DNA from 3 places in the Janibacter limosus genome. Region 2 is predicted to be linked to each of the others. Evidence: riboswitches for the same ligand, from Rfam matches in the RefSeq annotation. Region 2 holds a riboswitch; each other region holds the start of a gene.
The links. Region 2 has a riboswitch for S-adenosylmethionine ahead of metX (homoserine O-acetyltransferase MetX). Riboswitches for the same ligand answer to the same signal wherever they lie in the genome.

Region 1: another riboswitch for S-adenosylmethionine. It lies ahead of EXU32_RS16760 (OsmC family protein); the one in region 2 lies ahead of metX (homoserine O-acetyltransferase MetX).
Region 3: another riboswitch for S-adenosylmethionine. It lies ahead of EXU32_RS04380 (aminotransferase class V-fold PLP-dependent enzyme); the one in region 2 lies ahead of metX (homoserine O-acetyltransferase MetX).

Annotation. Positions count from the first base shown of each region.
Region 1 covers NZ_CP036164.1:3,475,544-3,482,961, reverse strand. The annotation lists gene selD (selenide, water dikinase SelD) at 1-421, opposite strand, end outside; gene EXU32_RS16780 (permease) at 467-1,534, opposite strand; tRNA gene EXU32_RS16775 (tRNA-Sec) at 1,593-1,688, shown strand; gene selA (L-seryl-tRNA(Sec) selenium transferase) at 1,720-3,063, shown strand; gene EXU32_RS16765 (SelB C-terminal domain-containing protein) at 3,060-4,904, shown strand; gene EXU32_RS16760 (OsmC family protein) at 4,959-5,423, opposite strand; SAM riboswitch class IV at 5,455-5,569, opposite strand; gene EXU32_RS16755 (YczE/YyaS/YitT family protein) at 5,608-6,297, opposite strand; gene ppk2 (polyphosphate kinase 2) at 6,391-7,284, opposite strand; gene ybaK (Cys-tRNA(Pro) deacylase) at 7,360-7,418, shown strand, end outside.
Region 2 covers NZ_CP036164.1:1,857,985-1,865,402, forward strand. The annotation lists gene EXU32_RS08895 (RNA polymerase sigma factor) at 1-567, opposite strand, end outside; gene EXU32_RS08900 (universal stress protein) at 745-1,143, opposite strand; gene metX (homoserine O-acetyltransferase MetX) at 1,217-2,377, opposite strand; SAM riboswitch class IV at 2,391-2,500, opposite strand; gene EXU32_RS08910 (DUF4192 family protein) at 2,586-3,653, opposite strand; gene EXU32_RS08915 (YkvA family protein) at 3,740-4,171, opposite strand; gene EXU32_RS08920 (alanine/glycine:cation symporter family protein) at 4,273-5,808, opposite strand; gene EXU32_RS08925 (EcsC family protein) at 5,916-6,656, opposite strand; gene EXU32_RS08930 (DNA polymerase) at 6,725-7,418, shown strand, end outside.
Region 3 covers NZ_CP036164.1:896,933-904,350, reverse strand. The annotation lists gene EXU32_RS04390 (DNA translocase FtsK) at 1-2,181, opposite strand, end outside; gene EXU32_RS04385 (prepilin peptidase) at 2,292-2,936, shown strand; SAM riboswitch class IV at 3,011-3,126, shown strand; gene EXU32_RS04380 (aminotransferase class V-fold PLP-dependent enzyme) at 3,167-4,381, shown strand; gene EXU32_RS04375 (ribonuclease J) at 4,452-6,137, opposite strand; gene dapA (4-hydroxy-tetrahydrodipicolinate synthase) at 6,134-7,030, opposite strand; gene EXU32_RS04365 (thymidylate synthase) at 7,074-7,418, shown strand, end outside.

The sequences.
Region 1 (7,418 bases), 1.6 Mb from region 2:
TGCTGTGGCCACCGAGCACGGGGAAACCGGCCTCGGTGGCGACGTCGAGACCCCCACGGAGCACCTCGGTCAGCAACTCGGTCGGCAGCAGCTCCCGCGGCCAGGCCACGAGGTTGATCGCCATGATCGGGTCCCCACCCATGGCGTAGATGTCGGAGACCGCATTGGCCGCGGCGATCCGACCCCAGTCATAGGGATCGTCGACGACGGGCGTGAAGAAGTCCGAGGTCGAGAGCACCGCGCGGCCGCCCTCGATGCGCACCGCCGCCGCGTCGTCGCCGTCGTCGAGACCGACGAGGACGTCGGAGCCGGGCGGGGCCGCGACGTGCAGGCCGGCGACGATCTGCTCGAGCTCACCCGCCGGGATCTTGCAGGCGCAGCCCCCGCCGCGGGCGAACTGGGTCAGTCGGATCGGCTCCATGACCTCACCATAGGACCCAGGTCACACCGGGGGGGAGTCGCGGTCTCAGAGCAGGACGGCGAGCACGGCGCCGGCCACGATCCCGGCCCCGGCCACCACACCGGCCGTGGCTGCGGTGACCCGCCAGGTGAGCGAGCGGCCGACCATGATCAGCGAGGGCAGGCTGACCGCGGGCAGTGCCATGAGGACGAGCCCGAGCACCCACGGGCTGGCGCCGATCGCGGCGAGGGTGAGCAGCACCGGGATCTCACCACCCGTCGGGATGACGAGGAGGACGACGATGGCGGCGACCGCGACGAGCGCGATGCCTCCACCCGTCACCCAGGCCGCGTCGAAGGTGAAGACGTGCGCAGCCGCGCCGACGAGGGCGACGACGACGAGGTACTCGGGCACGAGGGTGATCGTGAAGCGCGCGAGGGAGCGCACGAACCGCTGGAGCGAGGGCCCGTCCTGCTCCTCGCTCGGCTCGGGGACGAGGTCCGCGGAGGTGGGGTCCACCCAACGCCTCGGGGCCAGGCGGGCGGCGAGGGCCGCAGCCCCGAGCACCAGGCCCATGCCGACGACGAGCCGGGTGGCGGCCCACTGCCACGGTCCGACGAGGGCGAGGAAGACGAGGACGGCCGGGTTGAGCACCGGGTTGCCCAGCCAGTACGCGACGACCGAAGGGAGGGGAACCCCGGTGCGGCGCAGGGAGACCGCGACCGGCGAGGCACAGCAGGTGCACATCATGCTGGGCATCGATGCCGCGCCCGCGATCGCGGCACCGGCGGTGGTGCTGCGACGGGTGAGGACCCGGCGCAGCCACTCGCGGGGCAGCAGTGCGTCGATGGCAGCGGCGATCAGCAGGCCGACGAGCAGGGCCTTCCACACCGCGTCGCTGTACGCGATGGTGAACTCCCACGCGCCCTGCCACCACGTCGGCGCGTCCCTCGCGACGTCGACGAGCGCGCCGCCGTCCCACGCCCGGCTGTCGACGAGCCCGTCGATCTTGAGCGTGTAGGGCCACCACTTGGCCCAGACCAGCCCGCCGACGAAGAGCAATGTTGTGAGGGCCGCGCCGAGGACCCAGCGGTCGAGGGGCCGCGGCGCGCGAGGGGTGGGTGCGGTGCTCACCAGCAACACCATAGGACCCACCCGTGTGACTCGAGCCACCTGCCATAAGGTGGGAGTCGGAGGCGTCTGGGTTCCTGGTGGTCCCCCCGGTCTTCAACACCGGTGAGGCCGAGCATCTCGGTCTGGCGGGTTCGATTCCCGTCCGCCTCCGCCACCTCTTCACCCGGACGAAGGGAGCGCAACCCGTGAGCGAGGACCCGCGCCGGGCCATCCCGCGCACCGACACCGTGTTGGCCCAGGCTCCCTTCGTCGCAGCGGTCGAGCAGCTGGGTCGCACCGTCGTACGGACCGCCGTCGCCGCGGCACAGCAGCGAGCCCGGGACGGCGAGATCGCCCCCGACGAGGTGGTCGACGCGGCACTGGCAGCCTTGCCCACCCGGACCAGCTCGCTCACCCCGGTGCTCAATGCCACGGGGGTCGTCGTCCACACCAACATCGGCCGAGCGCCTCTCTCCCCCACCGCGATCGAAGCCGTCGTCGACGCCGCCGGGTACGTCGACGTCGAGATGGACCTGGCCACCGGGGCGCGCAGCCGGCGGGGCGCCGGGGCCCTGGCGGCGCTGCTCGAGGCGGTCCCGGACGCCGCAGGTGCGTTGGTGGTCAACAACGGCGCCGCAGCGCTCGTCCTCGCCACCACCGCCCTGGCCGCCGGCCGTGAGGTCGTCGTCTCCCGGGGCGAGATGGTCGAGATCGGCGACGGCTTCCGCCTGCCAGACCTCATCGCCTCGACCGGGGCGCGGCTGCGTGAGGTCGGCACGACCAACCGCACCCATCTGCGTGACTACACCGATGCGATCGGCCCCGAGACCGGGTGCGTGCTCAAGGTGCACCCGAGCAACTTCCGCGTCGACGGGTTCGTCACCTCGGTCGGGCTGGACGAGCTGCGAGGGCTCACTCGTCCTGATGGCTCGAGCGTGCCGGTCGTCGCCGACATCGGCTCCGGTCTCCTCTCCCCCGACCCGCTGCTGCCCGACGAGCCGGATGCGACGACCTGGCTGCGCGCCGGCGCCACGATCGTCACCGCGAGCGGCGACAAGCTGCTCGGCGGACCGCAGGCCGGGCTCGTCCTCGGTGACGCGGAGGTCGTCGAGAAGCTGCGCCGGCATCCCCTCCAGCGTGCGCTGCGCGTCGACAAGCTCGCCCTCGCCGCGCTCGAGGCGACCGTGCGTGGACCCGTCCCACCCGTGACGGCGGCGCTGCACGCAACCGCCGACGACCTGCGGCCCCGTGTCGAGGCACTCGCCGCCGAGGTCGGTCGCGAGATCGTCCCGGTCGAGGGTCGAGTCGGTGGCGGGGGCGCCCCCGGGGTCCCACTGCCAGGATGGGCCGTCGAGATCCCCGTCGCTGCGGTCGAGCGACTACGCCAGCCCGAGGGTGACCTGCCGGTCGTCCTCGCCCGCGTCGAAGGGGGCCGTGGCCTGGTCGACCTGCGCTGCATCCCCGTCGACCGGGATGTCGACGTGCTCGCAGCGCTGCGAGCGGCACTGGGGCACGACGGATCTGGCGCGACTCCCCCTTCGTCGTCATGAGGAGAGTGCTCGCCACTGCCGGGCACGTCGACCACGGCAAGTCGACCCTCGTGCAGGCCCTCACGGGGCGCGACCCCGACCGGCTGCGCGAGGAGCGTGAGCGCGGACTGACGATCCAGCTGGGCTACGCGTGGACGACCCTGCCGAGCGGGGCGGAGGTCGCCTTCGTCGACGTGCCGGGGCACCAGCGCTTCGTCGGGACGATGCTCTCCGGGCTCGGCCCGGCGCCAGCGGTGGTCTTCGTCGTCGCCGCCGACCAGGGCTGGCAGGCGCAGAGCAGCGAGCACCTCGCGGCCGTCCAGGCCCTGGGCATCACCGACGGGCTGCTCGTGCTCACCCGCTGCGACCTGGCCGACGAGCCCCAGCGCGATCAGGTGCGGACGGAGGCCACCCGGCGGTTGACGGAGGCCGGGCTCGACGTACCGGCGGTGGAGGTGTCGGCCGTCCGCGGCGACGGCATGGACGCGCTGCGGGTCGCTCTCGACGACCTGGCAGGGCGACTGTCCGAGCCGGATCCCGGTGCGCCCGTGCGGCTCTGGGGCGACCGCAGCTTTTCGGTCTCGGGCGCGGGGACGGTCGTCACCGGCACGCTCGGCGCCGGCACGGTCCGGGCCGGCGACCGCCTGACACTGCTGGACCACGGACGCGCTCGTGAGGTGAGCGTGCGCGGCTTGCACAGCCAGGACTCCGCTCGCGAGGAGGTCGGACCGGTCTCTCGGGTCGCGGTCAACCTGCGCCGGGTCGAGTCCGACGAGGTCGGCCGTTCGCTCGCGCTGCTCACGCCGGGAGCCTTCGAGCTGGCATCGGTCATCGACGTCGCGTTGACCGAGGTGGCCGTCACCGAATCCGCGCATCTGCCTCGGCAGATGCAGGGTGAGGGTGACCACGACAGGGGCGTCGACCGGGCAACGCTGCACGTCGGGTCGCTCGACATCGCCGTCCACGTGCGTCCGCTCGCGGACGGGCTGGCCCGCCTCTCAGCCGACGTCGACCTGCCGTGGCGGGTCGGCGACCGGGCGATCCTGCGCGACGCGGGCAGCCGCCGACTGTGGGCGGTGCGGGTCCTCGACGTCGACCCGCTCCCGCTGACCCGCCGCGGAGCCGCGGGACGCAGGGGGCAGGCCCTCACCGCTGCCGGCCCCTCCCCCGAGGCCCTGGCCGGGGTCCGCCTGACCTCCCGCGCGGCCGACCACGCAGGGGTGCTCGATCGGCTGGGCCTCGAGGCACCGAGCAGCGCTGTGCAGCACGGCGACTGGTGGATCGACCCCGACGCTCTGCAGCTGTGGCGCGACCGTCTGGCCAAGGCGGTCCGGGCGCGTCACGCGTCCGATGCGCTGAGCGCCGGCCTGCCTCTGGCGGAGGCCGCACGCTCCCTGGGTCTGCCCACACACCTGCCGACCGCCCTAGGTCAGGCACTCGTGCCGACGCTGGCAGCGGAGGTCGAGCTGACCGTCACCGACGGCCGGGTCCACGACGCTGCGGCAGCCGGCCTCGGACCCGCGGAGGCGGGGATCGCGGCTCTCGAGGAGAGGTTGCGGGGCACCCCCTTCGTCGCGGCGGATCGGGGTGAGCTCGCCGACCTCGGGCTGGGTACCGCGGAGCTGGCTGCCGCCGAGCGGCTCGGTCGGGTCATGCGGCTGCCCGACGAGGTCGTGCTGCTGCCCGACGCCCCGGCTCGGGCGATGCGCGTGCTCGCGGGGCTGGAGCAACCCTTCACCCTCAGCCAGGCGCGGCAGGCGCTCGGGACCACGCGACGCGTCGCGGTACCCCTGCTGGAGCACCTCGACGCGCGAGGGTGGACCCGGAGGGTCGACGGCACGCTCCGCGAGGTCGCCCGCTGACGACGAACCCCCACAGGCAGGGCCTGCAGGGGTTCGCGGTCGGATGCAGATCGCTCAGGCAGCGACCTCGAGGCTCGTGGTCACCGGCACGCCGTTCGTCAGGTTGTCGAGCACCGGGCAGTGGGCGGCGACCGCCTGCTCGAGACGCCGGTACTCGGCCTCGCTCTCGGGACCGGAGACCTTAATGCCCAGCTCGATGCCCTGGAACCCCGGTCGCACCGAGTCGTCCGTGCCGAGGAAGCCGGCGAGGTCGAGGTCGCCACGCAGGTCGACGTCGATCGTGTCGACCGTGAGGCCGAGCTTGTCGGCCCAGACCTGGTAGCTGATGACGGTGCAGGAGGCGAGCGCAGCGAGCAGGTGCTCGACCGGGTTGGCGCCCTTGTCGGTGCCGCCCAGGGCCGGTGGCTCGTCGATCGTGTAGCTGAACTGGCGGCTGGTGAGGGTCACCTCGGTCCCGGTGACGAGCGAGCCCTGGGTGGTGACCTCGAGCAGGGTGGTGGGGACAGCAGTTGCAGTCATGGATGGCTCCTGAAGATCAAGGGCTCTGGCGAACCCGCGCTTGGCGCGGCCGGTCGGCCGACGCCCTGGTCGTCACCCGGGGCACCCCACCGAGGGTGGAGGGTTGCCGCCCAGCAAGCCGGGGCTTCGCGCTGGGACTCATGACCTACACATAAGATGACACACAGCCACCCATAACGTCCAGTTATGTATCAATGGGCGGGACGGGCTGCTTCAGGTCCACGGTGAAGAGCGGCAGGAAGAGCTGCGCGAGGGGGCCGATCGCCAGGGCGTAGATGACGGTGCCCAGACCGACGACGCCTCCGAGCAGCCAGCCGACGACGACCACCGCGACCTCGAGGCCGGTGCGCACCACCCGGATCGAGCGACCACTGACCCGGGCCAGCCCGGTCATCAGCCCGTCGCGGGGGCCGGGGCCGAACTGCGAGCCGATGTACATGCCGGTCGCGACCCCGTTGAGCACGATCCCGCCGAGGGTGAGCACGAGCCGCCAGGCGATGTGCTCCGGCGGGTCGATCAGCGACAGGACGATGTCGGCCGACGGACCGATGAGCAGGGCGTTGCCGATCGTGCCGACACCGGGCTTCTGCCGCAGCGGGATCCAGCCCAGCAGCACGAGCAGCGAGACGCAGATGACGATCGTGCCGAAGCTCAGCGGGATGTGGTGGGAGACGCCGACGTGCAGGACGTCCCACGGGATCTGCCCGAGCGTCCCGCGGATGACCATGGCCATCGACCCGCCGTAGAGGAAGAGCCCGACGAGCAGGAGAGGGAGGCGGATCGTCAGCCTGCCGGCCCTCAGCTGATCGATGGGGCCGATGTCGGCCAGTGCCCGGTTGCGTGGCTGGGTGGGTCGTGCAGCATTCTTCGTCACGAGGTCACCTTGCACCTGCAAGGCCGAGGGTGTCGACCTGGCGCTCCAGGATCGCGGCGAGGAGTCGGTCCGCCGGCGCCACCAGTGGCAGGTTCAGTCCCCGATGAGCTTCTTCCCGCGAGCGACGACCTTCCTGTCCGGGGCGTAGACGACGGCCGTGTCCTTGCCCTCGTAGTCGAACTGGTTGAGGAAGTAGCGGATCGCGTTGATCCGCCCCCGCTTCTTGTCATTGGACTTGATGACGATCCAGGGCGCGTGCCGGGTGTCCGTCCGCTCGAACATCGCCTCCTTGGCCGCCGTGTACTCGTCCCACTTGTCGAGGCTCTCGAGGTCCATCGGGGAGAGCTTCCACCGACGCACGGGGTCGATCTGGCGGATCGCGAAGCGGGTGCGCTGCTCCTGCTGGGTCACCGAGAACCACAGCTTCGTCACGTGGACACCGGCGTCGGAGAGCATCCGCTCCACCTTGGGCGCCTGGTCGATGAAGCCCTCGTACTGCTCATCGGAGCAGAAGCCCATGACCCGCTCGACCCCGGCGCGGTTGTACCAGGACCGGTCGAAGAGGACGATCTCGCCGCTCGTGGGCAGGTACCGGAGGTAGCGCTGGAAATACCACTGCCCTTCCTCGCGCTCGCTCGGCTTCGTCAGGGCGACCACGCGCGCACCGCGCGGGTTGAGGTGCTCCGTGAAGCGCTTGATGGTCCCGCCCTTGCCCGCGGCGTCACGTCCCTCGAAGAGGACGACGAACTTCCGCCCGGTGTCCTGCGCCCAGTACTGGAACTTCAGCAGCTCGATCTGGAGCAGGTACTTCTCGACGTCGTAGTCGTTGCGGGTCATCAGCTCGTCGTAGGGGTAGTTCTCCCGCCAGGTCTCGACCGCCTTGCCATCGGGCGCGATGAGCATGGGGTCATCGCCCTGGTCGTCGCGGACGGTGTAGCCCTCGACCATCAGCTGGTCGATGTACTCGCGGAGGTTCTGCTTCTGCATGAGGTGTTCTTACCACCCCGAGATGACGAGCAGGTGGACAGCGACACCGGGCCGTGCCAAGAGGACACTGGACCCATGAGCAAGAGGACGAAGGGGGGCGGCGCCACCCCTGCGACGCGGGCGCTGGTGGCGGC
Region 2 (7,418 bases):
CTCGTCCTGCTCCTCCGGCTTCTCCTTGGCCTTGGGCTCCTCGTGCAGGACATCGTCCTCACCGGGTGCCGGCTCCTCGGCCGTGGTCGTCGTCGGGTTGGCCGCAGCCTTCTTCGCGGCGGCCTTCTTGGCGGCCGTCTTCTTGACGGCAGCCTTCTTGGCGGCGGGCGCGGCGGCGGCAGCAGCGGCAGACGTGGTCGCGGCCGTCTTCTTGGTCGCAGCCTTCTTCGCGGGCGCGGCGGCGGCCTTCTTGGTCGTCGTCACCGCCGCCTTCTTCACGGCTGCCTTCTTCACGGCCGCCTTCTTGGCGGGGGCCTTCTTGGCCGTGGCCTTCTTGCCTGTTGTCTCTGGCACCTGAACCTCGATTCCCTGGTCGTCGAGCGCCCGCAGGACGATGCGTCCGCGGCTGGGGCTGACCTGCGCCTCGCCGAAGGCGGTCTGCAGCTGATCGCTGGTGATGGATCCGGTCGTGTGGCCCACTCGGACCAGCTCCTGGAGCGATGGGTGCGAGAACTCCTTGGGAAGGGAGCCCTGCGCCCCTTCGGACCGTGGGGACACAGCAGTCACCAACAACCTTTCGTCACGGGGGATGTCGCCGGGTGATCGATGAGGTTGGCGTGAGAGCCTCATCGACCCGACTCGCCCGGACGTTGTGCGTTGGGCTCAGCACCATTATAAAACGAGTCTGCCCCGAACGCCGCAGCGGGCGCCCCGAAGGGCGCCCGCTGGTGGTCGATCGGGAGATCAGCGCGCCTTGACGGCGAGCACGTCGCAGGGTGCGTCGAGCAGCACCCGCTGCGCGTTGGAGCCCAGGATCAGCTTGCCCACCGGCGTCCGCTTGCGCAGACCGATGATGATCAGGCTGGCGTCGGTCTCCTCGGCGACCACGATGAGGTCCTCTGCCGGCTCCTTGCCGCGGACGAGTCCGCGGACCTCGCCCTCGACGCCCGCCTCCTCGAGACGGCTGCGCACCTGCTTGAGGTCATCTTCGTTCTTGCGGGCGCTGTCGCCGCTCAGGCTGGTGCCCCCTCGGTCGGAGTGGATGACGACGAGGTTGTCCTTGCGCAGGCGGCACTCCTCGAAGGCTCGCTCGAGCGCGGCCTCGCCTTCCTTGGTGGACACGTATCCCACGACGATCGTCATCGTTGCTCCTCGGCAGATCTACTGGTGCGGATGGACCTGCGCCAGACGCTACACCGCGCCGGCGTGACCTGTCTCACTCCGTGCTCGTCGTGTCGTGCGCGCTTGCGCCCGAGACGACCTCGCGCAGGAGCGTGGCCACCTGATCGGTCTCGGTGAGGAAGCCGTCGTGCCCGACGATCGAGCTGATCGTCGCGAGCTCGGACTCGGGGTGCGCCAGCGCCACCTCCCGCGACAACCGCGGCGGGTAGAGCCGGTCGGAGTCGACGGGGACGAGTACCAGACGACCGGCGAAGGGGGCCAGTGCCGCGGACAGCCCGCCGCGTCCTCGACCGATGTCGTGGGAGTTCATCGCCTCGGACAGCACGATGTAGGAGTTGGCGTCGAAGCGTCCGGCGAGCTTGCTGCCGTGGTGGTCCATGTAGCTCTCGATCGTGTAGCGCGGCCGGCCGCTCTCCCCCGGCGCCTCGTCCTGCGCGTCGCGGCCGAAGCGCTCGTGCAGCTCGAGCTCGCTGCGGTAGGTGACGTGCGCGATGCGCCGCGCGATCCCGAGCCCGACCTCGGGGCCCTGCGCGTTGTCGTAGTAGTCGCCACCGGCGAACCACGGGTCGTTCTGGATCGCGAGGATCTGGGCCTGGCTCCAGGCGATCTGCTCTGCCGTCGCGTAGCCGCTCGAGGCCAGCGCCACGGCGGTGCGCACCCGGTCGGGGAAGGACGCGACCCACTCGAGCGTGCGCATGCCCCCCATCGACCCGCCGACCACGGTGTGCCACCGGTCGATCCCGAGGGCATCGGCCAGTCGCGCCTCGGCGGCGACCTGGTCACGGATGGTGACGCGGGGAAAGCGGCTGCCCCAGGGGCGACCATCGGCGGCGAGGGTGCCGGGACCCGTGCTGCCCTGGCAGCCGCCGAGGACGTTGACCGCGACGACGAAGTGCTCGTCGGTGTCGAGCAGGGCGCCGGGTCCGACGAGGTCCGGCCACCATCCGGCCGTGGGGTGGCCCGGACCGGTGGGGCCGACGACGTGGCTGTCGCCGGTGAGGGCGTGCTCGACGAGGATGGCGTTGTCCCGGGCCGGGTTGAGCTCGCCCCAGGTCTCGTAGGCGAGCACGACGTCGGGCAGGTGGTCCCCGGACTCGAGGGTGAGGTCACCGATCGCGTGGAAGATGCGGTCGCCCGGCGGGTCGCCGTCGCGCCACAGCGCGGTGCCCGTGGGGGGTGTGGTGGTAACACTCATCAGGATGACTCCCGGCTCGCCTTGCCACATCACTGCGATGCAGCCTGGTCATCACCCGGGGCACCCCGTCGCGAGGAGGGTTGCCGGCCAGCGAGCCGGGGCTTGACGCTGGCGCTCATGACCTGCCGACCATGCTAGCCGCAGGAGCGACCCGCGATCGAGCCCGGGTCCGGTGTGCGGACGGCCTCGCGCAGCCGTCCCGGTCGTCTCAGGCGGCCGGGTCCGGCACGGCCGCGAGCCCGGTCCGCTCCCACGGACGCACTCCCTCGGACAGCAGGCTGAGCAGCAGGTCCGCCAGGCTGTGCCCGGGGTCGACCTCGAGCGCGCGCTCCAGGCAGGTCCCCGCGACGGTGCCGTCACCGGTCCACCACGCGAGGAGTGCCGTGATGGTCAGGAGCGAGGGGGTCAGCTCCAGGGGCACGAGTCGCGTCAGCTCCCCCAGGCGCAGCCGCACGGCCATCAGGTCGTCCTGGTGCCCACTGCGGGCCGCGTCCACCCCCTCTGTCCAGGCGCACCGGGTGCTGGCGTGGCGGGCCCTGGTGATGTGGGGGGCGGAGAGGGCTGCCCACGAGATGGTGCCGGGGCACAGGACGGCCAGGAGCGCGTCGCGCCAGTCGACGTCGAGCACCGACGTGGCCAGGAGGTGCAGCTCGTCGTCGGTCAGGTCGGCCACGGCGAGCGCGCCGGCGGACGGATCCAGCACCCTCCCCCAGACCTGCGTGACCGCCTTGTCGTCCGGTGCACCGGACGTGCGCCCGGCCGCGGCCACGGCTGCGGCCCGGTGCTCGTCGCGCGCCGGCAGCGCGCCCCTGATCAGGTGGTCGCGGCTCGGCAGGGGGTAGACCCCCGCGTGGACGAAGGGGGCGACGGCCGGGACGTCCTCCGGCGGCGGCAGCGGACGCACGATCGTGGGCCCGCGCTGACCGGTGAGGTGACCGTGGCCGTCCCTGACGACGAGCTGGAGACCGACCTCGACGGCGACCTCGTCGGCGGCGGCCACGAGTGCCTCGACGAGGGGCGCGGACTCCCGGGCGTCGTCCTCGAAGGCGATGAGCATGATGCTCGTCGCGCCCTCGCGCACGGCGACCGACAGTGCGTGGCGGGCGACGGCGAGCCCGTCATGCGGGTCGTCGGGCAGGTCGTGGCGCTGCAGCATGCCGAACCGCGACTCCTGCATCACGACCAGGACGACGGACGGGCCCGGGTGGTACCCGAGCTGGTACGGGAGCAGGACGGCGAGCTCGAGCGGGTTGCGTGGTCTGGCGAAGGTTGTCATGCATCGAATCTGGCCCCTGCCGAGGTGCTCGGCAGGGGCCAGGACGATGGTGTGGACGTGCCGTGAGGGCGCCCTGGGCCTGTGGATCAGTCGGGCACGACGTACGACGGGACGGTCTGCTCCCTCGGGCCGTGGGCCGACGACTGCCGCGGCTGCTCCGCGGCCGAGGGGGTCCACTCCTCACGCGCTGTCATCCCCTGCTCCCAGGCGATGAAGTCCTCGGTCTCGCGCACGAGCGTGGCCGCGACCCACCCCATGACCATCACGTCGTCGACGAGACCGAGCACGAGGAAGAGTCCCTCCGGCACGACGTCGATCGGCGAGACGATGTAGCCGACTCCGGCGAGCAGCATGAGCAGGCGGCCGGAGGACAGGCCGGGGTACTCCCCCGAGCGGACGGCGCGGATCATCCGCGGCACGGCGCGCAGGCGCTGCCACAGGCTGGGCCCACCGGGGCGGGCAGCCGTGCGGACGGCCGACGCGAGGTGGGCGGCGTTGCGGACGCGGCGAGTGGCCATGGGATCTCCTGGTGCTCGGGCGCTCCCGGTCCGGGCGCGCTCCCGCAGGATCCAACGTAGCGCGCCCGTCCCGGATTCCCCGCCCTCGGCAGGGGCCGCGCTCACTCCCGCGGCGAGACCCTCTCGTCGAGCGCCCCGTGGGTCACCCGGGCGTCGGCCCGGCCCACCCAGAAGTCGGCACCCTGGATGTCGAGGTCCCGCGGGTCGAACTGCGGGTCGAGGCCCTGCTTCTTCTGCGCTCGGTAGTCCTTGAGCGCCTTGAGTGCCGGGACCTGCAGGGCGAGGATCCCCACGATGTTCAGCCAGGCCATCGTGCCCACGCCGATGTCGCCGAGACCCCACGCGGATCCGGCCGTGGTCACCGCGCCATAGGCCACCGAGCACAGGATGAGCAGCTGGAGACCGCGGATCATCCCGCGGCGCACGACGCCGCTGCTGATCTTGCGGGTCAGGTACGACAGGTTGACCTCGGCCATGTAGTAGTACGCGATCATCGTGGTGAAGGCGAAGAAGGCCAGCGCCAGCGCCACGAAGCTCGACCCCAGCCCGGGCGCCAGGGTGTCGAAGCCGGCCTGGACGAAGCCGGGCCCCGGCTCGACATCGGTCCCGATCTTGCCGACGTAGTGCGTCGCGCTGCCGAACTCCTCGTTCTTGAAGACGGTGTACATGTCGGTCGAGAGGATGATGAAGGCCGTTGCGGTGCAGACGAAGAGCGTGTCGATGTACACCGAGAAGGCCTGCACGAAGCCCTGCTTGGCCGGGTGCGAGACCTCGGCCGCCGCTGCGTGGTGCGGACCGGTGCCCTGACCCGCCTCGTTGGAGTAGATGCCGCGCTGCACGCCCCACTTGATGGCCAGCCCGATGATCGCGCCGTACACCGCGTGGGTGCCGAAGGCGCCGGCGAAGATCTCACCGAAGACCTGACCGATCTGATCGAAGTTGAGGAAGAACACGACCAAGGACGCGAGGATGTACAGGATCGCCATCGGGGGCACGACGAGGGCGGCGAAGGTCGCGATGCGCTTGACGCCGCCGACGACGATGAAGGACATCGCGATGACGATGCCGATCGCGGTCACCCAGGTGGGCAGACCCCACGCGGAGTTCATCGCCGACGCCATGCCGTTGGCCTGCACGCCCGGGAGGAAGAAGCTCATCGCAAAGACGGTGACGACGGCGAAGGCGATCGCGTAGACGAGCGAGAAGGTCTTCGCCTTGTGCGCGTAGGCCTTCTCGAAGTAGTACGCCGGACCACCGCGGTACTCACCGGTGTCGGGGTCCTGCTCCTTGTAGATCTGGCCCAGGGTGCACTCGACGAAGGACGTGGCGGCACCGAGCAGCGCGACCGTCCACATCCAGAAGACGGCGCCCGCGCCACCGAAGGCGATGGCCGTCGCGACGCCGCCGATGTTGCCCATGCCGACGCGGTTGGCGAGCGACATCATCAGGGACTGGAAGGACGAGGTGCCGTTCACCGACTTCTCCCCGTCCCGCAGCTGGGCGATCATGTCGGGCAACGAGACCTGGACGGCCCTGGTGCGGACGGTGAAGTACAGACCGGCCAACAGGCACAGCCCGACCAGGGGGATCGACCAGACCACCCCGTTGGTGGCGTCGACGAGCTCGGCGAAGGACATGGAACAACTCACTCTCAGGGGCTATGTCAGGACAAACCACGGGGACGCTACCGCAGCAGCGTCCCCGTGTCAGCGCGAAAACTCGCGCGGCGTCCTGATGAGCGGCCTCAGGCCCCCGGTGTGCTCGCGATCGCCCGCGGGAACTCCGAGCGCACGTGCTGCGCGAGCTGGCGCATCAGCCACACGTCCATCCCGGCGCCCACGGCACCGCCGACGACGGGGACGGCCTTGCCGAAGCGGGCGAAGACGCCCTTGCCGGCCGAGGAGAGGATCCGGAAGCCGACGGCCTTGTTGACGACCATGAGGGCGGGACCGGGCAGTCGCTGGGCGGCCAGCCCGGCCAGTCGCCCGGTGGGCGCGACCATGCCGGCCTTGGCGAGCAGGTCCTGGGCGTCGGCACCGACGAGGCTGAGCAGCACCGCGGACCGGATCTCGGGCTGCTTGAGGTCATAACCGCGCAGGGCGGCGACGGCCGCCGACATGCGCGTGGCGAGGACGTAGAAGCCGAGCACATTGGCCGGCAGCGCGACGATCATCGTCGCGAAGCCACCGAGGTTGGTGACGAAGCCGGCCGCGCCCGCCAGCTTGAGGTGGTCGGCGATGACCTCGTCGACGGCCTTGTCCACGTCACCGGCGTGCTTGGCGCGCGCCGTGTCCGCGACCTTGGTCGCGGAGTCGAAGGGCCCGCGGCCGTCGATGCCGGTGTCCAGCAGGTTTTCGACGAGCTTGAGCGACGACGACGCGAGCGCTCCCTCGTTCTTGGGGTCCTTGGCCTGCTCCAAGGCGGTGCGCGTGTCCTTGACCTGCTTCTTGCGGCCGAATCCGAGACGGTCGGAGATGAATCCCATGCGATGTCCTCTCTCCAGGTGCAGTGGTGGTCCTGCCGGGCATCCTGCCACGGGTAGCCTCACGCATCGTGGGTGCAGCCGAGCCGGGAGCCGTCGTCGTCGGGGTCGACGGTGTGGGTGCCGTGCTGCCCTCGCAGGGCCCCGCGGTGCTGGCGCGGGACCTCCCTTCGCTCGTGGCCGCCCTCTCCCCAGGGACCCGGTATGTCACCTGGTCGGCGGCGTCGGTCGCTCCCCTGATCGCCGCCGGCGCGGTCCTCGATCGCACCTGGGACGTCGCGGAGGTCCACCGGCTCGTCCACGGGGGCTGGGCGGCGGGGCCGGAGCGGGCCTGGTCAGCCGTCCACGGTCTCGACGCGTCAGCCGCACCGACCGCGCCGAGCGGCGACCTCTTCGACCTCCTCGCGGACGAGGTGCCGCGCGAGCAGCTGGTCCTCGACGACGGTTACCTGCGCGCCGATGCCGTCACGGGTGCCTGGCTGACGACGCCGCAGCGGTGCGCGGCCTTCGCGGAGGCGGCCCGGCAGGTCGCCACCGCACAGCACGAAGGGATGACCGCCCGCGGTCCTCGCGTGCTCGCCACCGCGCACGCCGAGTCGGCCGCGGCGGTGCTGTGCGTCGAGCTCGAGCAGGGTGGCCTGCCCATCGACCGCGCGACCGCGCGGGCACTCGTCGCCGACGCGGCCGGCGCCGAGCCGCACACGCTCGAGGAGGAGCTGGCCGCCCGGGTGACCCGCGACGCCCCGGTCCTCGCGGCACTGCCCG
Region 3 (7,418 bases), 960 kb from region 2:
GACGACCCGGGAGTCGGCGAGCGAGGAGGTCGCGAAGGCCATCCGCGAGGGCACGTTGGCCTTGATCAGACCGGTCACGACGTCCACGGACGGGCGCTGGGTCGCCAGCACCAGGTGGATGCCGGCCGCACGGGCCAGCTGGGTGATGCGCACGATCGAGTCCTCGACATCGCGCGGGGCGACCATCATCAGGTCGGCGAGCTCGTCGACGATCACCAGCAGGTAGGGGTAGGGCTGGATGACCCGCTCGCTGCCCGGGATCGGCTGTACCTTGCCCGCCCGGACGGCCTTGTTGTAGTCGTCGACGTGCTTGTAGCCGGAGCTGGCGAGGTCGTCGTAGCGCATGTCCATCTCGCGCACGACCCACTGCAGCGCCTCGGCGGCCTTCTTGGCGTTGGTGATGATCGGGGTGATGAGGTGCGGGATGCCCTCGTAGGCCGTCAGCTCCACGCGCTTGGGGTCGACGAGCACCATGCGCACCTCGTCGGGCGTGGAGCGCATGAGTATCGAGGTGATCATCGAGTTGACGAAGGAGGACTTGCCCGAGCCGGTGGCGCCGGCCACGAGGAGGTGGGGCATCTTGGCCAGGTTGGCGATGACGTAGCCGCCCTCGACGTCCTTGCCGACACCCATGACCATCGGGTGCTCGTTGTTGCGCGAGACGTCCGAGCGCAGCACGTCGCCGAGGCAGACCATCTCCTTGTCGGCATTGGGGATCTCGATGCCGATGGCGGACTTGCCCGGGATCGGGCTGAGGATGCGCACGTCCGCCGAGGCGACGGCGTAGGCGATGTTCTTGGACAGCGCGGTGACCCGCTCGACCTTGACACCCGGGCCGAGCTCGACGACGTAGCGGGTGACGGTCGGTCCGCGGTGGAAGCCGGTGACGTGGGCGTCGATGCCGAACTCGTCCAGCGTGTTGGTGAGGGCCTCGACGACCTTGTCGTTGGCCGCCGAGCGCTCCTTGTGCGGAGCCCCCGGCTTGAGGTGGCTGCTGTCGGGGAGGGTGTAGGTGACGTCCCCCGCGAGGGCCAGCTGCTCGACCCGCTGCGGCAGCTGCGTCGTCGGCGGTGCCTCGAGGACCGTCTTGTCGGTCGGCTTGATCGGGGCGACGACGGGGTTCTTGGTCGGTCGCTTCTCTCCCGGGCGGGGACCGCCCGCCTCCGCCTGCGCGGTCTCGGCGCTCTCGTCGACCTCCGCGGTCGCCGCCGTGGTGGAGCCTGCGTCGGCGGCGCCGCGGCGCTTGCGGCCCCTGCCGACCGGCTGCACGACCGCGGCCTGGTCGAAGGCGGTGTCGCCGTCACGCTCGCCCGAGAGCGCGTCGTCGGCGGGGTCGATGACCCGGCGCCGGCGGGCCCGGGTGACCGCGGCCTTGGGCGCGTCCTGGCGCGCGTCGACCTCGGCCGAGGTCACGTGGCTCGGAACCTCTCCGGTGAAGGCTGCCCGCACGTAGGCCAGGCGCTGCGGGACCTCGTGCAGCGGGGTCCCCGTGAGGAGCAGGAGGCTGAAGAGCCCCAGCAGGACGAGCAGGATGGTGGCCGGCCACGGCGTGACCGCGGTGGCCAGCGGGTCGGAGGCGAGGAAGCCGAAGATGCCACCGGCGTCGCGCATCGGACCGGCGCCGTCGGGCGGCTGCGGGATGTCCTTGGCGATGTGGGTCAGCCCGGAGGCGGCGAAGAGGCCCATGATCGCGCCGAACCCCAGGCGGGCGTCGGCTGCGGAGTCGCCCTCGGAGCGGAGCAGACGCACGCCGAGGAGGAGCAGGACGATGGGCAGGGCGTAGGCCACCCGACCGAAGGTGCCGGCGAAGACGGCGTGCACGATGTCACCGAAGGTGCCCGACAGGCCCCACCACTCGCGCACGGCCACGACGAGCGCCAGCGCGAGGGCGAGGAAGCCCCACCCGTCGCGGCGGTGCTCAGGCTCGATCTGGCTGGCGCTGTGGCCGATCCGCCGCACTCCCGAGCCGGTCGCGTGGGCGACGCCCATCCAGGTCTTGTGCACCGCGGCCAGTGGCAGGGGCAGGCCGCCCCCTGAAGCCGATGAGGTGCGGGAGGCGGAGGTCTTCCCCTTGGCAGCGGTCTTGGCAGGGGCCTTGCGACCCGCTGGGCGGGTGCTGCCCTTGGGGCGCGACGAGGCGCCCTTGGTGCTGCGCGAGGTGGTCGACGGACGAGTGGCCATGTTCCGCAGGGTAGGCGAAAGCCACCCCTGACACACGCGTCACACGCGCAACAGGGCCAACCTGTGGGTATCCGTCGGCGCGCGGCTCGTGCGCCCAGTAGCGTCGCCGCATGGACCCCCGCACCCCGCTCGTCGTGCTCGCGGCGCTCGCCTGCGGTCTCGTCGGGTGGCAGTGGTTGCGCGCCGGCACCTACCGACGACCGGGCGAAGGGGGTCCCCTCCCCCGCCATCTCTGGGTCCCGGCGCTCGCTCCCTTCGTCGGGCTGGCCGTGGAGCGCTCGCTGACGGACCGCCCCTGGCCGGTGCTGCTCGCCCCCCTGACCCTCGGCCTCGTCGGCCTGGTCCTCGCGGCAGTCGACGCCGACGTCCACCGCCTGCCCAACGCGCTCACCGTGCCGCTCGTCCCGGTCGCCGCGGTCCTGCTCACCGGAGCCTCCGCCGCGACCGGCGACTGGGGTGCTCTGGCCAGGGCCACCGTCGCAGCGGTCCTGGTCGGCGGCGTGGCAATCCTCCTGGCCTTCTTCCTCCACGGCCGATCCATCGGCATGGGCGACGCCAAGCTGCTCGTCTCGATCGCCCCGACCCTGGCGTGGCTGGGGTGGGCGCAGCTCGTCGTGGGGATCTGGTTGGGCTTCGTCCTCGGCGGGATCGTCGCTCTCGCACTGCTGCTCGCCCGGCGGGCGACCCGCTCGACGCAGCTGGCCTTCGGCCCCTGGCTCGTCGCCGGCGCGGTCCTGGCCATCGCCCTGGCCTGATGTCCCACGTTGCGAGACGACCTCGGTGAGCGCTCGACAGCCCCCCGAACCGGTGCGCTACTGTCCTGACCCAAGGTCACGAGTACCAGCGACAAGCCCCGGCTAGCTGGTCGGCAACCCTCCTTCCGCGGTGGGGTGCTCCGGGTGACGACCTGGCCGGCGACGACCAGTTGCCCGGCAAGCGCGGACCCGTGGCGACGCTCGGGTCCACAGGACCCAGGAGCACTGTCATGACCGTTTCCGATGTGCACACCACCACCCTCCTGCCCGAGCTCGTCTCCGCCGGGCTGAGCTACCGCGACAAGGACGGCTCGGTCGTCGAGTACGCCCACCTCGACCACGGCGCCACCACGCCCGCCTTCGCCGCCGTCGCCCAGGAGGTGGCCGCCGCTGCGGTGACCTACTCCTCCGTGCACCGCGGCGCAGGCTTCGCCTCGCGCGTGACCAGCTCACGCTACGAGCAGGCCCGCGAGAGCGTCGCCGACTTCGTCGGGGCGCGCGAGGACGACCAGGTCGTCTTCACCCGCAACACGACCGACTCCTTCAACCTGCTGGCGCGGGCACTGCCCGAGGGGACCAAGGTCTTCGTCTTCGCCTCCGAGCACCACGCCGCGCTGCTCCCGTGGGGCGATGCGCTGCGCCTGCCGGTGCCGCACAGCCACGACGAGGCCGTCGACCTGCTCGACCAGGCCCTGCGCAACCACCCTGCCGAGCACCGACTGGTCGTCGCGACCGGCGCCTCCAATGTCACCGGTGAGCACTGGCCGATCGAGCGGCTCTCGGCGCTGGCCCGCCAGCACGGCGCCCGCTTCGCCCTCGACGCCGCCCAGGTCGCGCCCCACCGCCGGGTCGACATCGAGGCCCTCGGCATCGACTGGGTCGCCTTCAGCGGTCACAAGATCTACGCCCCCTTCGGCGCCGGGGTGCTCGTCGGCCGCAGGGACTGGCTCGACGCCGCCGACCCCTACCTCGCCGGCGGCGGCGCGTCGGCCCACGTCGGGCCCGACACGACCGAGTGGGCCTGCGGCCCGGCCCGCCACGAGGCCGGCTCCCCCAACGTCCTCGGCGCCGTCGCGCTGGCCACGGCCTGCGAGATCATCGCCGAGCACGAGCGGGCCATCGTCGACCACGAGCAGGCACTGCGCATCCGACTCCTCGCGGGCCTCGCCGGGATCGAGGGCGTGCACGTGCACACCCTCTTCGGTGGTGGGGACGGCGCTCCCGTCGCGTCGATCACCGTCGACGGGTACGACAGCGGTGAGGTCGCGCGCATCCTCGGCGACGACCACGGCATCGGCGTGCGGGACGGCAAGTTCTGCGCCCACCTGCTCGTCGACGACCTGCTCTCGGAGCACGAGCAGGACAGCGCCGTGCGGATCAGCGCCGGCCTCGGGAGCACCCCCGAGCACATCGACCGGCTCCTGGCCGCGCTGCGCGCCCTCTGACCGAGCCCTCCTCGGGCGAGGCGAAGGGAGGTCCCGGCAGGCTCCCTTCGCCTCGGCAGGAGGTACCCGCTCAGGCCTCGATGACCACCGGGATGATCATCGGGCGCCGGCGGATCTTGCCGCCCACCCAGCCACCGATGGCGCGGCGCACGACGCGCTGCAGCTGGTGGGTGTCGGTCGTGCCCTTGCTCGCGGCCTCGTCGAGGGCCGCGATGATCGTGGGCTTGACCTGGGTGAAGATCTCGTCGTCCTCGGCGAAGCCGCGGGCGGTGATCTCCGGACCGGCGATGACCTTGCCGGTCGAGGAGTCGACGACGATGGTCACGGAGATGAAGCCCTCGTCGCGCAGGATGCGGCGGTCCTTGAGCAGGTCCTCGGTGGCCCCGCCGACGCTCGAGCCGTCGACGTAGACGTAGCCGCACGGCACGGACCCGACGATCCGGGCGCGCCCGTCGACGAGGTCGGCCACGACACCGTCCTCGGCGAGCACGACATGGTCGGGGTCGACGCCGGTCTGCATCGCCAGATCGGCATTGGCGACGAGGTGGCGCCACTCGCCGTGGACCGGCATGACATTGCGCGGCTTGACGATGTTGTAGCAGTAGAGCAGCTCGCCGGCACTCGCGTGGCCCGAGACGTGCACCTTGGCGTTGCCCTTGTGGACCACGTCGGCGCCGAGCCGCATCAGGCCGTTGATGACGCGGTAGACGGCATTCTCGTTGCCGGGGATGAGGCTGGAGGCGAGCAGCACGGTGTCGCCGTCGCCGACGTCGATGCGGTGGTCGCGGTTGGCCATCCGTGACAGTGCCGCCATCGGCTCGCCCTGGCTGCCGGTGCAGATGAGCACGATCTCGTCGTCGGGGAAGGTGTCGAGCTTCTTGACGTCGACGAGCACGCCGTCGGGGACGTGGAGGTAGCCCAGGTCGGCGGCGATGCCCATGTTGCGCACCATCGAGCGTCCGACCATCGCGACCTTGCGGCCGTTGCGCTCGGCGGCGTCGAGCACCTGCTGGACGCGGTGCACGTGGCTGGAGAAGCAGGCCACGATGATCCGGCGCTGGGCCGTGCGGAAGACGGTGTCGATCGCCGGCGCGATCTCCCGCTCGGGGGTCGTGAAGCCGGGCACCTCGGCGTTGGTGGAGTCGGTGAGGAAGAGGTCGACCCCCTCCTCGCCGACCCGGGCGAAGGCGCGCAGGTCGGTCAGCCGCTTGTCCAGCGGCAGCTGGTCCATCTTGAAGTCGCCCGTGTGCAGCAGGGTCCCGCCCGCGGTGCGCACGAAGACGGCCAGGGCGTCGGGGATCGAGTGGTTGACGGCGATGAACTCGCAGTCGAAGACTCCGAAGGACTCGCGCCCGCCCTCCTTGACCCCGAGGGTGAAGGGCTTGATCCGGTGCTCCTTGAGCTTGGCCTCGATGAGCGCCAGCGTGAGCATCGACCCGACGAGCGGGATGTCGGGCTTGTGACGCAGCAGGTAGGGCACCGCGCCGATGTGGTCCTCGTGCCCGTGGGTCAGCACGATCGCCTGGATGTCGTCGAGACGGTCGAGGATGTACTCGAAGTCCGGGAGGATCAGGTCGACGCCGGGCTGGTGGTCCTCCGGGAAGAGGACCCCGCAGTCGACGACGAGCAGCTGCCCCTCGTGCTCGATGACCGTCATGTTGCGCCCGACCTCGCCCAGGCCGCCCAGCGCGACGACCCGCACCGCGCCCGGCTCCAGCGGTGGAGGAGACGCGAGGTCCGGGTGCGGGTGGCTCACGCAGCGACCCCGATCCCGGAGGCGGACAGACCGGCGCGCAGGACCTCGAGGTGCTCCGGCGGGCCCTCGACGTAGGGCAGCCGGACGGTCGCGTGCGCGATGACCCCGAGCTCGACGAGCGCGGCCTTGGCCATGATCGCGCCCTGCGAGGTCGACATCAGGGCATTGACGACCGGGATGAGGCGGTGGTGGATCGACCGGGCGGTCGCCAGGTCGCCGGCGTCGACTGCGGCGACCATGTCGGCGTACTGGCGCCCGGCCACATGGCCGACGACGGAGACGATGCCGTGGGCGCCCTGCGCGAGGTGCGCGAGGTTGTGCTCGTCGGCGCCGGAGTACCAGAGCAGATCGGTCGCGGCCATGACCTGCGAGGAGGCCCACAGGTCTCCCTTCGCGTCCTTGACGGCGAGGATCCGCTCGTGGTCGGCCAGCGCGACGAGCGTCTCCACGGCGAAGGGGGTCGCGGTGCGCCCCGGGATGTCGTAGAGCATGATCGGCAGCTCGGCAGCGTCGGCGATGGCGCGCGTGTGGGCGAGCAGACCGGACTGGGTGGGCTTGTTGTAGTACGGGGAGACGACGAGCAGACCGTCGGCGCCGGCGCGAGTTGCCTCGCCGGCCATCTGGATGGCGTGCGCCGTGTTGTTGGACCCGACTCCGGCCGTGACGGCGAGACGGTCGCCGGCGGCGGCCTTGACGGCTTCGACCATCGCGATGCTCTCGGCGGAGCTCAGCGTCGGGGACTCGCCGGTCGTGCCGTTGACGACGACGCCGTCGTGCCCGGTCGCGACGAGGTGCTCGACGACAGCGGCCACACCCTGGGTGTCGACCGAGCCGTCAGGGTTCATGGGGGTGACCATCGCGGTGATCACCCTGCCGAAGGGGGAAGTCGTCATGCTGGTCAGCGTAGCCGTCGGTGGGGGCGTCTATCGTGACGCCATGCGCCAGTACCTCGACCTCCTCGAGCACGTCCGCGACCACGGGGTCGACAAGTCCGACCGCACCGGTACGGGGACCCGCAGCGTCTTCGGTCACCAGATGCGCTTCGACCTGTCGCAGGGCTTCCCGGCCCTGACGACCAAGAAGCTGCACCTGCGATCGATCATCGGTGAGCTGCTGTGGTTCCTGCGTGGTGACACCAATGTCCGGTGGCTGCAGGAGCGCGGGATCTCCATCTGGGACGAGTGGGCCGACGAGCAGGGTGACCTCGGTCCGGTCTACGGCCACCAGTGGCGCTCCTGGCCGGCGCCCGACGGGTCGACCATCGACCAGATCAGCCAGGTC